DNA from 2 places in the Exiguobacterium sp. QJM3NY_9 genome. Region 1 is predicted to be linked to the other one. Evidence: riboswitches for the same ligand, from Rfam matches in the RefSeq annotation. Region 1 holds a riboswitch; the other holds the start of a gene.
The links. A riboswitch is a leader RNA that binds a small molecule or an ion and turns the genes downstream of it on or off. The one in region 1 is predicted to bind thiamine pyrophosphate.
Positions count from the first base shown of each region.

Region 2: it holds a riboswitch for thiamine pyrophosphate, as region 1 does, so the genes downstream of both, AC0VYQ_RS06300 (thiamine phosphate synthase) here and thiD (bifunctional hydroxymethylpyrimidine kinase/phosphomethylpyrimidine kinase) in region 1, are expected to answer to the same signal.

Region 1 is NZ_CM149679.1:592,564-600,016, reverse strand. It holds gene AC0VYQ_RS02955 (hypothetical protein) at 1-428, opposite strand, end outside; gene thiE (thiamine phosphate synthase) at 449-1,087, opposite strand; gene thiM (hydroxyethylthiazole kinase) at 1,077-1,847, opposite strand; gene thiD (bifunctional hydroxymethylpyrimidine kinase/phosphomethylpyrimidine kinase) at 1,828-2,637, opposite strand; TPP riboswitch at 2,754-2,864, opposite strand; gene AC0VYQ_RS02935 (murein hydrolase activator EnvC family protein) at 2,926-4,200, opposite strand; gene AC0VYQ_RS02930 (murein hydrolase activator EnvC family protein) at 4,405-5,862, opposite strand; gene AC0VYQ_RS02925 (VOC family protein) at 6,123-6,530, shown strand; gene AC0VYQ_RS02920 (type 1 glutamine amidotransferase domain-containing protein) at 6,584-7,096, opposite strand; gene AC0VYQ_RS02915 (hypothetical protein) at 7,123-7,290, opposite strand; gene AC0VYQ_RS02910 (organic hydroperoxide resistance protein) at 7,315-7,453, opposite strand, start outside.
Region 2 is NZ_CM149679.1:1,265,151-1,272,603, reverse strand. It holds gene AC0VYQ_RS06325 (hypothetical protein) at 1-33, opposite strand, end outside; gene AC0VYQ_RS06320 (ThiF family adenylyltransferase) at 160-1,170, opposite strand; gene AC0VYQ_RS06315 (thiazole synthase) at 1,167-1,931, opposite strand; gene thiS (sulfur carrier protein ThiS) at 1,934-2,137, opposite strand; gene AC0VYQ_RS06305 (NAD(P)/FAD-dependent oxidoreductase) at 2,121-3,125, opposite strand; gene AC0VYQ_RS06300 (thiamine phosphate synthase) at 3,122-3,712, opposite strand; TPP riboswitch at 3,802-3,904, opposite strand; gene nagZ (beta-N-acetylhexosaminidase) at 3,971-5,203, opposite strand; gene AC0VYQ_RS06290 (OsmC family protein) at 5,200-5,625, opposite strand; gene AC0VYQ_RS06285 (MFS transporter) at 5,831-7,015, shown strand; gene AC0VYQ_RS06280 (hypothetical protein) at 7,168-7,453, opposite strand, start outside.

The DNA.
Region 1 (7,453 bases):
TGTTTTTTTTGGATTGTACGAAAAACTGCCCATCCCCCTAATCGATTCCCGATATCCCAAACGATTCGATTAGTATCAACAGCTCGTACACCGATGTCGATGATACTTGTATTTCGCAATCGCTCCTTATATCGATTCGATAGGAAGCGTGGTAACGGTACTTGTAACATCACCCGATAAAATAAATCGAGGTGTGTATGTCCCCAGATTTCCGTAGCGATGGATGCCGTTTTAATCAACAGCGGCCGTTTATATCGTTGTCGGTGTTTGTTTTTTAACAAAGCCGCCAATTCAAATGCATAACGATTCGGATACGGAAACAATTTCCAACCTAAATGATACTTTCCGCGATTGTCGATTCGAATGATTTGTGGTTCGATTCGATACCGAATCCAGCCTCCCCGAAAGCGAATGACTTGCCATTTCACGTACATCACCTCTTCAGTGATTATACCCGGTCTGATACTATTTGACGCGCAGTCTGAACCGCCTCTTTGAACTCCCGTGCCGCACGTTCAATATCTGGTGCTGCAAATAAGGCAGAGACGACAGCATATCCTTCAAGCATCTCGAATAAGTCGGGCACCACATGATGTGTGATTCCACCAATCCCGACGAGAGGAAGGGAAACAGCCCGGCGAATCGCTTGGAGTGTTTCGTTTGTCATCTGACTCGCATCGTCTTTTGTCGCCGTTGGATAGAGTGACCCTACGCCAAGATAAGTTGCCCCGTCTTGCTCTGCTTCGATTGCCTGTTCAACGGTCGAGACAGAAACCCCAATCGTGGCTTCCGGTAACAGCTTACGTGCCTCCCGCAAAGGGATGTCCTCTTGCCCGATATGCAGACCTGCACCGACGATTTGTGCGATATCAATCCGGTCATTGATGATGAGTGGGACGCCGTAACGAAACATCATTTTCTTCAAGTCGCTCGCTTGTTCGAGAAATTCTTTCCCTTGCGCCTGTTTTTCACGAAGCTGGACCATCGTCGCGCCACCTTTTATTGCTGCTTCGACCGCATCAATCAAGGCAACGTCCGGGTGAAAGCGCCGATCTGTTACCGCATAAACCGTGTAATCATTCTCCACTGGTCAATACCCCTTTCAAACTTTCTTCTGTAGTTAAGCTGATTGCGTTGAACAACCCCATCCGGAAATCACCGAGTCCCGCTGCTTCATCTGCGACTTCACCCGCTTTTCCCATTAAATACGTCCCATAGGTCGCTGCTTCGAATGCATCATACCCTGCTCCAAGTAGGGTCCCGATGAGCGATGCCGTCATACAGCCTGTCCCTGTAATGTGTCCGAGTCGTGGCGTTCCTACGGTTAGTTTTACTTGACGCTTGCCGTCTGTAATGAAATCAACCGGTCCCGTTACGACGAGAGTCGTCCCGAGCCGTCCAGCAAACTCATGGACGACTTGAAAATCTAATGTCTCTCCTGAAGCGACATCGACTCCTTTTGAACGTCCGACTTGACCGATGAGCGTCTTGATTTCAGAGACGTTCCCCTTAATGACCGTAAAATGAATTGCTTCGAGTAACTCTTTCGTGAATTGTGTCCGAAGTGTCGTCGCCCCCATTCCGACTGGATCTAAAATAATCGGTTTCTTCAATCGGTTGGCCGTTTGACCTGCCAACAATTGCGACGCTCGTGAAGCTGCGTTCAATGTCCCGATATTGATAACGACAGCATCTGCATGTCCAACCATTTCCTCGACTTCTAGGATATCTTCCGCCATGACAGGTGAACCCCCGAGCGCAAGGGTCATATTGGCACACTCATTAATCGTGACCGCATTCGTTAAATGATGAATTAATGGTTTTTTATCATGAATGGTTGTAAGCATCCGTTTCCCTCCAAATGTCATAAAAGTGATGTGTCGGTCCGATTCCGTTCCCTAAGGCAAATCCATGCCGGATTGCTTCAGTTACGTACCGTTTAGCATAAATCACGCTATCCTTCAGGGAATCTCCCAGAGCAAGACGTGCCGCAATCGCGGAAGATAATGTACATCCTGTCCCATGTGTATGCTGGCGTTTTAATCGTGCCTCCTGAAACAGATGATGCATCCCTTCCGTGTATAAAATATCCGAGGCATCCGTACTTTCGAGATGACCGCCTTTTAACAGGATAGCGATGTCTCGTTTTTGTGCGAATTCCGTCGTCGCCAGCTTCATTTCATCAACTGTCGAAATCGCTTGCCCTAACATGCGTTCCATTTCCGGAATATTCGGGGTCGTCAAGGTTGCAAGCGGCATCAAGTGCTCCATTAATGCTTGTTCAGCATATTTCCTTAACAGGGCATGCCCCCCTTTTGCGACCATCACGGGGTCTAAGACGACTGGTCCCTTATAATGTTTCAAACATTTGGCAATAACTTGAATCGTTTTTTCATTCGAGACCATCCCAATTTTAACGGCATCTACACGAATATCGCTAAAAATCGAGTTCAACTGGGCTTCGACAAGCGTTGGTGATACATCTTCAACTGCTTGTACGCCTAACGTATTTTGCGCTGTGATAGCAGTAATTACACTCATACCGTAAACCCCAAGAGCAGAAAAAGTTTTTAGGTCGGCTTGAATTCCAGCTCCACCACTAGAGTCTGATCCAGCAATCGTCAGTACATGTTTCATCGATAGACCTCACTTTCTATGAGAGCACAAGGAGAAAGCGGAACGAAAAAAAGCGTCGTCCGCTGTAAAAAAGCAGACGACGCCATGAAAAACCAACGAGTGTGGTCACTTATTCATGTCTTCAATCTCAACTTTCCTACGCTGGTATTATCCAGATCAGGTGATAGGGTCGAAAACAGAATGGTTTTCCTCTCAGCCAGATTCCTCCAGCTCCCCTAGTTGCTCATGATTTAAATTTCCCTTTCACTGTAGCATAGCGTCATAAAAAAAACGAGCCGAAGCTCGTTTTTATAAGTATGCTAATGGATTAACTGTATTAGCTGGTCCTGTCGCACTGTATTGGTAACCACCAATATGCAATTCAAAATGAAGATGTGCGCCCGTCGAGTTTCCCGTATTTCCGAGCGTACCGATTTGTTGTCCTTGCGAGACCGTTTGTCCAGCATGAACTGATAATGAATTCATGTGCGCGTAAACTGTTGTATACACTTTCCCATTCAAGAAATGTGAAATCATCACGTGATTTCCGTACGGTCCACCGCTTCCTGCTGTGATGACCGTTCCTGAAGCTGCTGCGACGATTGATGATCCGACTGGCCCTCTAAAGTCGACACCATTATGGAAAGTATACCCATTTGCACCACTCGCTGGTCCGAATCCTTGTGAAACACTTCCTGACGCAGGGCGAACGAACTGCGCCGAACCGCTCGGAACACTAGCGACTGGCGTAGCACTTACGACCTTCTTAGACGTCCCGGCGTTGTTTTTTTCCGCCGCTTTCGCCGCCTTTTCCGCTGCCGCTTTTTCAGCTGCTGCCTTTTCCGCTGCTACTTTAGCAGCTGCCTTTGCTGCCGCAATCGCACGTTCTTGCGCTTCTAATGTCGCTTGAAGTTCTTTCGCATTCAGAAGTTTTGTCGTAAATTTTGTTTTACCTTGACGTAGTTTTTTTAAGGTTTCACTACGCGCTTTCATTTGCTGTTTGAGTTCCTTTTTTTGAACCAAAAGGGCTTCTTTTTCTTTCACTCGCTCTTCCTTTTTATCCACGAGCGTCGCTTTAGCATCCGCTAATTTTTTTTGCGTTTCAAGGTAAGCAGAAATCATCTTGTCATCTTGTTCAGCAATTTTTTTCCCTGCCATCACACGACTAAAGAGATCGCCAAGATCTTTCGAACCAAAAATGACTTCTTCCCATTTAATAGAATTCCCATCATTTTCTTGAAGCACACGAAGGCGGTCTCCTAACAGCTCTTCCTGGCGTTTTAACATTTCTTCATAATGAATAATGTCTGCCTCAAGCTCTTCAATTCGTTCATTCAACTGACGAATCTGTTTATTTTTTTCTGAGACACGAAAAATATTTTCATTGATTGCTGCATCAATCGCATTGATTTGACGTTGCTCTTTTGAAATTTTAGATTCTTGTTTTTTGATTGATTTTTCTAGTTTACGTTGTTCAGCTGCATTATCTGCTTTCTTTTCTTTGATTGTAGCCGCTTGAGTGATTGGGGTGTTCGTCAATAATAACGTCCCTAATAGTACGGTAGAAAATAACTTTTTTAGCATATGTGAGTTCCTCGCTTATGTATGAATTCGATTTTTGAAGTCATGTTTCGTAGTAAAACTATCTGAAATTGATTATAGCACCGTAATAGTTTCAGAAAAATTTCATTTACGTTTCAAATGAAAACGTTATTTTGTAATATAACAACTAATTATTCAAACTATATAAAAAAAGAACCTCTACAATGTAGAGGTTCTTTTACGATTTTATAACATTGACATAGGATTAACACTATTTGCAGGGCCTGTTCCGCTGTAGATATAACCGCCGACATGAATTTCGAAGTGTAGGTGTGGTCCAGTCGAGTTACCCGTGCTACCAAGTGCACCGATTTGTTGTCCCTGGCTGACACGTTGTCCTGCACGCGCATTCAATGAACTCATGTGCGCGTAAACCGTCGTATACGTTTTTCCGTTCAATTGGTGAGCAATCATGATGTGATTCCCGTAAGGACCACTGCTAGAAGCCGTAATGACAGTTCCTGTTGCTGCTGCGACGATTGGTGTTCCAACCGGTGCACCAAAGTCGATTCCATTATGGAATCCGTACCCATTTTCACCACTTGCTGAGCCGTATCCCTGTGTAGTCGCACCACTTGTCGGATGAATGAACAATGCTGAAGATGCAACTGGAGCCGGAGCCGGAGCTGGCTTCGGTGCTATTGGTGCTGGTTTTGGTGCTACAGGTGCTGGTGCCGGCGTTGATTGTTTTGTTGAATTCGTTGTTGCTTTTTGACGCGCTGCTTGTTTTGCAGCTTGCTCGGCTGCCGCTTTTTCTGCAGCAGCTTGCTCAGCTGCTGCCTTTTCTGCCGCTGCCTGATCGGCTGCTGCTTGTGCCGCTTGAGCTTCAGCACGGGCTTTTGCTTCTCGTGCTTCTTGTGCTTTGCGCTCTTTTTCAATCCGTGCTTCACGTTCACGTGCCGCTTTTTCTGCCGCGATTGCTTTTTCTTGCGCAATCAAGATTTGTTGAACTTCTTTCGCGTCCATCAACTGTGTCTCAAATTTCTTTTTTTGCTTCTTAAGTTCTTTAATGCGTTTGTTTCGTTCACTGATTTGTTGTTCGAGCTCTGCCTGTTGACGTTTTAATTCTTTTTTCTCTGTCACAAGCTTTGCTTTTTTATCTTTAAGTTCTGCTTGGGCATTCGCTAATTTCTTTTGCGTGTTCCGGTAATCCGTAATCATCTTATCATCTTGTTGTGAGATGGATTTCCCGGCTAGCACACGGCTGACGAGATCTCCGACATCTTTTGAACCAAAGATGACTTCTTCCCATTTAATCGAATTACCATCATTTTCTTGCATGACACGTAAACGATCGCCGAGCAATTCTTCTTGACGTTTCAGCTTGGCTTTATATTTTTCGATTTGCTTACCAAGTTCGACGATTTCAGCTTCTGTCGCCTTGATTTGACGATCTTTTGCTTCGACGGCAAACATTTTTTCATTCAATGCTTCGTCTAAACGATTCACTTCTTGTTGTGTCTTCGAAATTTTCTCACCTTCATGATTCACAGAAGACTCAAGATTTTTTTGTGTATTTTGGTTTTCTTGTTGCTTTTGTTCGTTTTTGGCTTTTTGTTCACTTAAATCATCTGCTGATGCAAAATGAGGAGTTGATGAAAGGACAAGTGCGGAAACGATGAGCGACGCGAACGTTTTTTTCATGTAGTATTCCCTCTTTTTCTCTATAATTTTATCGTAGTCAAAAGTATGCTTTATTTAAATTTCATTTTAATGTTTAAATTTTATAAGAACGTTTTTGATTATAGCATTCATTTTGCCTCTATTATATTTCAGTGAGATTTCATTTTGTATAAGTTTGTTGGTTAATTATGTAATACGATGAAGCTCCTTTAGTGAAAATGCCTGCGCTTTGCACCTTGAGAGAAGTTTTGGCACACTAGTGGTGTAAGGGAGGAATTATAGTGAAACTTGATCATACTGGAATTGCCGTCCGTGATATGCAAGAAGCCATTACTTTTTATACAACAATTTTAGGCGGGAAATTAGTCCGTGAATATTCAAACCCCGCTCCAGGCGTGGCATCGAATATCGCTGTCATTGAATTTGAAGATGCACACATTGAACTACTGACACCAACAAGCGCTGACAGTCCAATCGCTCGTTTCTTAAAACAACGCGGTAAAGGGGTACATCACATCGCCTACCGCGTTGACGATTTAGATCAAGCGATTCTCGATGCAAAAGAACAGGGACTTACGTTCCTCGAAGATACGTACCGGTCAACGCCTTTTGGCCGTCGTTTGATTTACATGAATCCGAGGCATTCACACGGGGTCATCACTGAGCTTTGCGATTACCCAAACGCTTAACGCAAAAACAAATCCCCTTCACGACCTGTGAAGGGGATTTGTTTTGCATGAACTTATGCGAGCTTCGCTAACATCTCACGGTTGAACGCCGGAATATCATCTGGTTGACGACTCGAGACGAAGTTATCATCGACGACGACTTCTGTGTCTTCGAAATCAACCCCAGCATTTTCTAAATCGATTCGAATTGATTTATACCCTGTCATCTTGCGCCCCTTAACGATTTTAGCGTTAATCATTAATTGTGGACCATGACAAATCGCGAAGACTGGTTTCTTCGACATATCGAACTCTTCTACGAAAGAGACAAAACGTTCGTCTTCACGTAATAAATCTGGTGAAAATCCACCCGGAATCAACAGCGCATCATAGTCTGCCGGTGATGTTTGATCAATTGTTACATCAACAGAGACTTTCGCTTCTTCTTGTTTACCAACGAGTTCTGCGCCTTTTTCTGAACCGATGACTGTCACTTCATGACCTGCCTCTTTTAATGCGTCGACTGGTCCTGTGAACTCAACATCTTCGAAATGGTCCGCGAGTACGACTGCTACTTTTTTACCCATTAAAATCATCCCCCAAGTTATGAAAATCAGTTATCTTGCGCTTGATCTCTTGCTATAGCTGGATCATCCGGCATTTGCTCTTTGCCTTTAAGCACCTCTTCTTGCTGTTCTGGCGATAATTCACGCTCTTGTTCCGTCAGACGCTTACGTTCATTTTCTAGTAACTCACGTGAACGATCCGTATCATTTGCCATCATGAATCCCTCCGCTACGAAACCTTATTCGCTAAGTGCGTCGACTACTTTGACAGATAGATCGACATCGATGTTGCCGCGTGTTGCTTTAGAGTATGGGCAGAATCCGTGCGCTTTTTCAAGTAATTCTTCTGCTTCGTCTTGCGAGACGCCGACGACTTCT
Region 2 (7,453 bases), 670 kb from region 1:
TGATTGAACCACTTTATCGAATTCTTGTTTCATCCTAATCACTCCTCTTCGCTTTCAGTCTACCTAAAACGCCATTTTGTGTCTTGAAGTCTTATTTACCTCTTTTCAAAACATCTAAAACATATATTTTGAATGTTAGTTTGATTTTTTTGTGACTTTTTAACCGAAAAAGGCATGATAGAGCTGTTTTGCACGGACGAGTTCCTGTTCCCCATGAATCAGGACGCGTCCGTCACGAAAGGCGACGAATCGATGCGTCTCCGTCTTAAAACTGAGTAAGTACGGATTTTTCGCGACGATACTGACGACCGGGCTCAGATTCTGTTCAAGACGTTCTAAGTCACGCGCCTCATCTCCACGGACCTGGACGGCGTCGCGTCCACACAATGTTGTAAACTGCACCGGCATGTGCCTCAAATACGGATAAGTCCGGTTCTCGCCGCAGGACGGGCATGATGCCTTCTTCAAAGACGCGACATTGATGCGGCTCTGTTCATTCGTCCAGACGTCGAACGCGAGCAATTCCCGCCGTAACGCGTCCGTCGCACCGACGAGGAGCTTCAAGGCTTCCGCGACTTGATACGCGGCGACGAGTTGAATCGCCGGACCAATCACACCCGCCGTCTCGCACGTCGCTTGCCCGCGCGGTAAATGTTCGAGCAAACAATGCAGGCACGGGGTCTCGTCCGGGAGGACCGTATAGGTCATGCCGTAACTCCCGACGCACCCTCCGTAAATCCACGGAATCTTGTGTTGCGCCGCCACATCATTGATCAGCATCCGGATATCGAAGTGATCGGTTGCGTCAAGAATCAAATCGACACCAGGAATCAATTGAGGTAATTCGTAACGCGTGACATCGGTGACATGGGCTATAATCTCGACTTCCTGATTGATGGCATTTAAGCGGCGCTCCGCGGCGATTGCTTTCGGGACATGCTGCGCGGCATCGTCCTCCGTGTAAAGGTGCTGCCGCTGGAGATTACTCCACTCGACGTAATCGCGGTCGACGATCGTCAGCTTGCCGATTCCGGCCCGGACGAGTTGTTCGGCACTTGCCGTTCCGAGTGCACCCATACCGATGAGGAGAACATGTTTTTTTGTCAGCTCATCCTGTCCCGCCTGACCGATCGGACGAAACCGGGTTTGCCGTGAATAACGATCCGTCATCGACTCATCCCTGTCTCGGGACTGCTCGCCGTCGCGTACCGTTTCTTTTCGATTCGTCCCGCTTCAAAGCCAAGTCGTCCCGCTTCGACGGCAAGCTTCATCGCTCGCGCCATCTTGACCGGGTCTTTCGCATGGGCGACAGCCGAATTAAGTAAGACGGCGTCTGCGCCGAGTTCCATTGCATAGGCGACATCGGTCGGTGAACCGATTCCTGCGTCGACGATGACCGGGACCGTCATCTGTTCGATGATGAAGCTTAAGGCCAGTGGATTAAGGATTCCTTGTCCGGATCCGATTGGGGACGCGGCAGGCATGATGGCGTGACACCCGAGTTCTTCCAGTCTTCGTGCCAGCAACAGATCGTCTGACGTATACGGTAAGACGGTGAATCCTTCTTTTAATAATTCTTCCGATGCCCGCAACGTTTCGATCGGGTCCGGTAACAGCGTTTTATCACAGCCGATGACTTCGACTTTGACCATGTCGCACAGTCCGGACGCGCGGGCGAGTTTTGCCAGCCGAACCGCTTCTTCCGCTGTCTTCGCCCCCGCCGTGTTCGGTAATAAATGATACTGACTCAAATCAAGCGCCTCTAAAAAGTTCGGTTGACTCGCTTCGAAGATATCCATCCGGCGCACGGAAAAGGTCAGAATGTCTGCTCCCGATGCCTCGACTGCTTGCTGCTGTGTCGTCACGTCGGGGTATTTGCCCGTTCCGAGTAATAACCGCGACTGAAATGTCGTTTGACCAATCGTTAACATGATTAACCGCCTCCTACGAAGTGGACGATTTCAAATGAATCGCCTGTTTGAATGGGTGTGTTTTGGTATGCTGTCCGCTCGACAATCTGTCGATTTTGTTCGATGATGACCATTTTTTCCGTCAAATTGAGATGATGAATCAATCCGTCGATTGTCGAAATCGTTCCGTCAAGCGTATACGGTTGACCATTAATGGTGAGTTGCATTCGTGTTCCTCCTCGATTCATGTAATGAAAACGGACGAAGCTCATATTTCGGCGTGATTCCCGTTACCTCGTCTGCCAGGACGGACGCCGTGATCGGGGCGAGTAATATCCCGTGCCGATGATGCCCGGTCGCGACGAATAGGTGCCCGACTCCCGGGACCTGCCCGAGATAAGGCAATCCGTCCGCTGTTTGTGGACGAATCCCGGACCAGATGTCCACGATTTCCGCTTCTCTGATTGCCGGGAACAGTCGCGCCGCCGCCTGCAGGAGATGTTCAATCCCGCTGACGCTGACCCCTGTCGTCTCGTCACCGATCCGTTCCGTCGCCCCGATGATGATCCGTCCGTCAAACTTCGGGACGAGGTACACGTCGTCGCTAAACAACGTCTCGGTCAAGACATGCCCCGGAAGCCGGACGGCGAGGCATTCGCCTTTGACCGGTACCGTCGCGATCTCGACACCACTCGTCGCGAGTAACGCTTCTGATCCCCGACCGCTTGCGACCACGACGTTACTGGCTTCGCGCTTACCGTTACTCGTCGCAACGCCGACGACGGTCGCCCCTGCCCGGAGCAGTCCCGTGACTGTTGTCTGTTCTTCAATCACACCTCCGCGGACTTTAATCGCGTGACGGAGCGAACGCGTCAACTGGACGGGATCGATTTGACCGACGGATGCAAATTGAATTTCCTCGTGCCCCCGAATCAACCGAAAGGGATTTTCTTTATAGCCACTATCAATGCCGGTCTCATTAAACAGCTCACGGACGAGGTCGGGATAAAGCTGTCGACTCGCTGCCGCCAGTTGATGTAAGGCAGGGATCAGTTCATGATCCGTCGCAAGCATGCCGGCTGCCGCTCGCGTCGTTCCTTCGCCACACCGGCTTTGCTCAAGCACGCGTACCGGTTGTCCTCGTTTGAGCAATTCGTAGGCGAGTGTCAAACCGATTACGCCTGCGCCGACGATTAACGTCTCTGTTGCTTTCATTGATCAAGCACCTCGCGATACGCTAGGACTGCTTCGACCGGATTTGCCTGACCGAGAATCCCTGACATCACAGCGATGCCAGCAACTCCGGTCGCGAGGACATCGGCGACATTCTCCGGCTGAATCCCGCCAATCGCGATGACAGGGACTTTTGAAAATGTGACGATTTGCGCGAGTGCCGCTAGTCCGCGCGGGGCGACGTCCTGTTTTGACGCCGTCGCAAAGACATGACCATACATGACGAAGTCGCTGCCCGGCTCAAGCGCTTCCGTCAAGGAGTGGATTGATCGGCCGATCTGTAGCTCGCTGAATTGACGCCGCACGACAGCGACGGGAATACTGCATGATGTCAACTGGACACTTGCCTTCGTCACGAGGGCGACATCAAGCCGGTCATGGACGATTAGTTTTTCACGTGGAACACCGGCGCATACTAGCTCCTCGATCAATTGGACGAGTCGGTCCGCCGACCAACCCGGTTTCCGGATATGAATCATGTCGACATAAGGCACAACAGCCGGCAAGACTTCTAGAAGATGTGTCAGCTCTTTTGTCCCGGTCGTCACAATATGTAACTTCGGACGCATACCTTCTCCTCCTTGCTACACAAAAAGGACCACCCCATGAACATGATGGAGTGGTCCGAAAAATGTCTAGGTAAGACCCGAGACAGGATGATAATCAGAAGCCACTTCCCTCCGCTAGTACGAACTAGATCAGGTTCAAAGGGTCCGGATATTTCCGTCTCAGTCTGCTGCGAGACTCCCCTAGTGTAGAACTATTTAGTGTTGGTTGGTTCATTCGTAGTCTACCATGACCGCTCGCTTGATTTCTAGTCCGACTTGTCAGTTCAGCGTATCAGTGACCGCTTTGACCTGTTCCGTCAATTGTTCATGCGTTGGAATCAGCTTCGTGTCTGCTAAATCATACGTTTGTTTTAGACGTAAGACACGTGTCACCTTCGCGTCGAGGTCAGCCCGTGATAACGACTTGTCCTTGATACCCTGCATAATTGCCGCATGGACATCCGTGTAAGCACCGGCTTGCGAAAACATCGCCATGTCGGCACCACGTTCGAGGGCGAGGCGCGCAGCTTGGGCGAGACCATATTGTTTCGTGATCGCACCCATTACGAGGTCGTCCGTCACGATGACGCCATCAAACTTCAACTCTTCACGCAACAGCTGTTGCATGACCGGCTCTGATAACGACGACGGATTGTCTGGGTCGAGCGCCGGGAATAAAATGTGTGCGACCATCACCATTTCCGCTCCGGCATCGATTGCCGCTTTGAACGGGACGAGTTCCAGTTGCTCGAGTTGCGCTTTCGTCTTCGTCACGGTCGGTAAGCCGACATGCGAATCGACGGTCGTATCGCCGTGTCCGGGAAAATGTTTGATGACCGGCACGACATCTTCCGACTTAATTCCCTGCATTAACGGGACACCGAGCCGGGCGACATCATCCGGCTCAGCGCTCAGTGCCCGGTCCCCGATGATCGGGTTCGCCGGATTGCTGTTGACATCAAGAACCGGGGCAAAATCCATATTGAATCCATAAAACCGTGACATCGTACCAAGCGCCTGTCCGGTCTTTTGCATCAATGCCGGATCGTTTTTCTGACCGAGCGTCAGACTCGGAGGTAAATGAAACGCTTGATCCGGGACACGACTGACCCGTCCTCCTTCTTCATCGAAACCGAGGAACGCGAGCGCTTCGTCATCTTGTGCGTTCTTGATTGCTGCCGTCAAGGTTTTCAGCTGGGCGTCTGACGTGATATTGCCTCCGAGTAACAGGACACCGCCCAGCGCATGATTGTTTAATAGACTTCGGTCCGCGTCCGATAACGTTGTCCCGCTGATCCCGATGTATAACAATTGATCGACCTTTTCAGCAGTCGAGAGTTTGGCGAGCTGACGTTTGATGTCTTGCTCCGCCTGTTCGGCAGCCGTCGGTTCGTCGGCGACCGGCTGTTGCTGACTCGTCTTCGGTTCCGGTTTCGTCTTCGGTTCTGTTGCTGGTTCACTCGCGCATGCCGTCAAAAAGCAAGCCGTTAAAAGCAGGTAAATCGGTTTCAAAGCGGTTCCTCGTTTCGGACGCCATTGATGGAATAATAGACTTCAATTTCAGCATTCAGTGATTTTGAGACGGAACAGTATTTATCTTTTGATAACGACACGGCCCGGCGGACTTTATCGTCCGGCAAGTCGCCTTCGAGACGATAATGAATCGAAATCGTCGTAAAGCGGCGCGGGTGTTCCGTCGCCCGTTCTCCTTCAATGTCCATCTCAAACGAGGTTAACGGCAAACGCATTTTTTCTAAAATGGAGACGATGTCCATTCCCGTACAGCCGGCGACTGCGTGCAACAACAATTCAGTTGGTCGTGGTGCGCCGTTCTCACCGTTATTTTCAGGTGCTGCATCCATTGCCAGTTGGTGTCCGGACTCCGTCATGCCACTAAAGCCCATCTTGTGATTCCATGTAATCGTCGCTTGCATTTCCCTCACTACCTTTCGATTTTTAGTTCGGTGCGATTTGCTCTCCTTCATTATAGCGTAGTCTCACCTGAAGAAAATTGACATGCTATTCAAAATAATGCTTCTTTTCCTTCGACAACCGATTCCCGTTCACCTGACACGCGAATCATGCTATTCTGAAAAACGATAGTTTCGCGCTGCTTAGCGCTAGAATTGAGGAATTGATATGTCATCTACTACCCGTTTACGTAAAACGGACTGGCTTTTAATCGCCACCCTCTCCTTACTGACGTTCGTCTTAGGCACAAGCGAATTCGTCATCGTCGGGATTTTATCAGAAATCGCTTCGGCTCTCGGGATTACGATCGCGAAAGCCGGAACACTCGTCTCTGCCTTTGCGATTGCCTTCGCGATCGGGACACCGGTCACGATGTCGATCACGGGACGCTTCGAACGTCGCAAATTAATGCTCAGCCTGATCTTCATCTGGGTCGTCTTGAACTTTTGCAGCAGCATCGCCGACACCTACTCGCTTCTGCTCGCAACACGGATCGTCACCGCCGTCCTGACCGGTGTCCTGATTTCGCTTGCAATGGTCGTCGCGAGTGACAGTGTCCCGGTCGCGAAACGCGGTGTCGCCGTGTCGTTCATCTTCGGCGGCTTTACGCTCGCGAACGTCTTCGGTGTCCCGATCGGCACGTTTATCGGGCAACACGCCGGTTTTGAAGCGACGTTTTGGCTGACGACAGCCCTCGGACTGATTGCTTTTTTCGCCGTTTTCAAAGTCGTCCCGCGGCAACAGGCGACGGCGTCAAGTTCCGTTAAGGATCAACTGCGCCTGCTCGCGAACCCACGCATCATGATCGCTTTCTTCATCCCGTCGTTCGGCTTTGGTGCGACCTATGTCGTCTACACGTACCTCGTGCCGATCCTCGAATTTGAACTTGAGCTGCCGCGGGGCTGGATCAGTCCGATTCTCCTCGCGTACGGTGTCGTCTCGATTTTCAGTAACATTCTGGCCGGGAAGATCGCCAGTCATAATCCGATCGGTCGGTTACGGTTCGTGTTCGTCGTGCAAGCGTTCGTCTTAGCGGCTTTATATGTCACGACGTCATCCGTCACGCTCGGACTGATCAATATCGCTTTGATGTCACTGATGTCGATTTTATTGACGACATCGACACAAATCTATCTGATTGACTTGGCAGAAAAGTTCAACCCGGAAGCGAAAGGACTGGCTGCGTCCTTGATGCCGGTCGCAAGTAACGTCGGGATCGCTTTCGGCTCCGCGCTCGGTGGACTCGTTTACGCGAGCGGACCAATGATGAATACGGCGCTCGTCGGCGGACTTGTCGCTTTGCTTGCCGCGTTGTTGACTGCAATCAGCTTCCAACTCGACCGGCGCTCATAATCAAGTAACTTGAACAAAATGATCCAATGAACCCATATCCTATAAACTGGTAACTGGTGGTACCAAAGGGAAACTAACGTTTGAGCTTCTATTCATAGCCATAATAAAAGCACGATGCCCCTTTCTTCCAGGTCGGCATCGTGCTTTTTCGATTATTTTTCAAACTCTAAAATCGTTTGTTGCATCGGAACGCCCGACATCGGAACCGTCCGTTCGACAAACATATATCGTTTCCCGTTCACTAAAAAGCGACGATTTCCTAAGTACTCCACTAACTTTCCGTCCTGCTTTAATTTCTGCTCGATTGCTTTGACATGCTCATCGAGCGTATAAAAACGATCGTCAAACGTCATCGTGATATTTTTCTTTTTGAAGCCAAGTAAGTAACTGAAGAAAAACCAAAATGCTGCCCCGACTGCAATGATCCCCAAAATGATT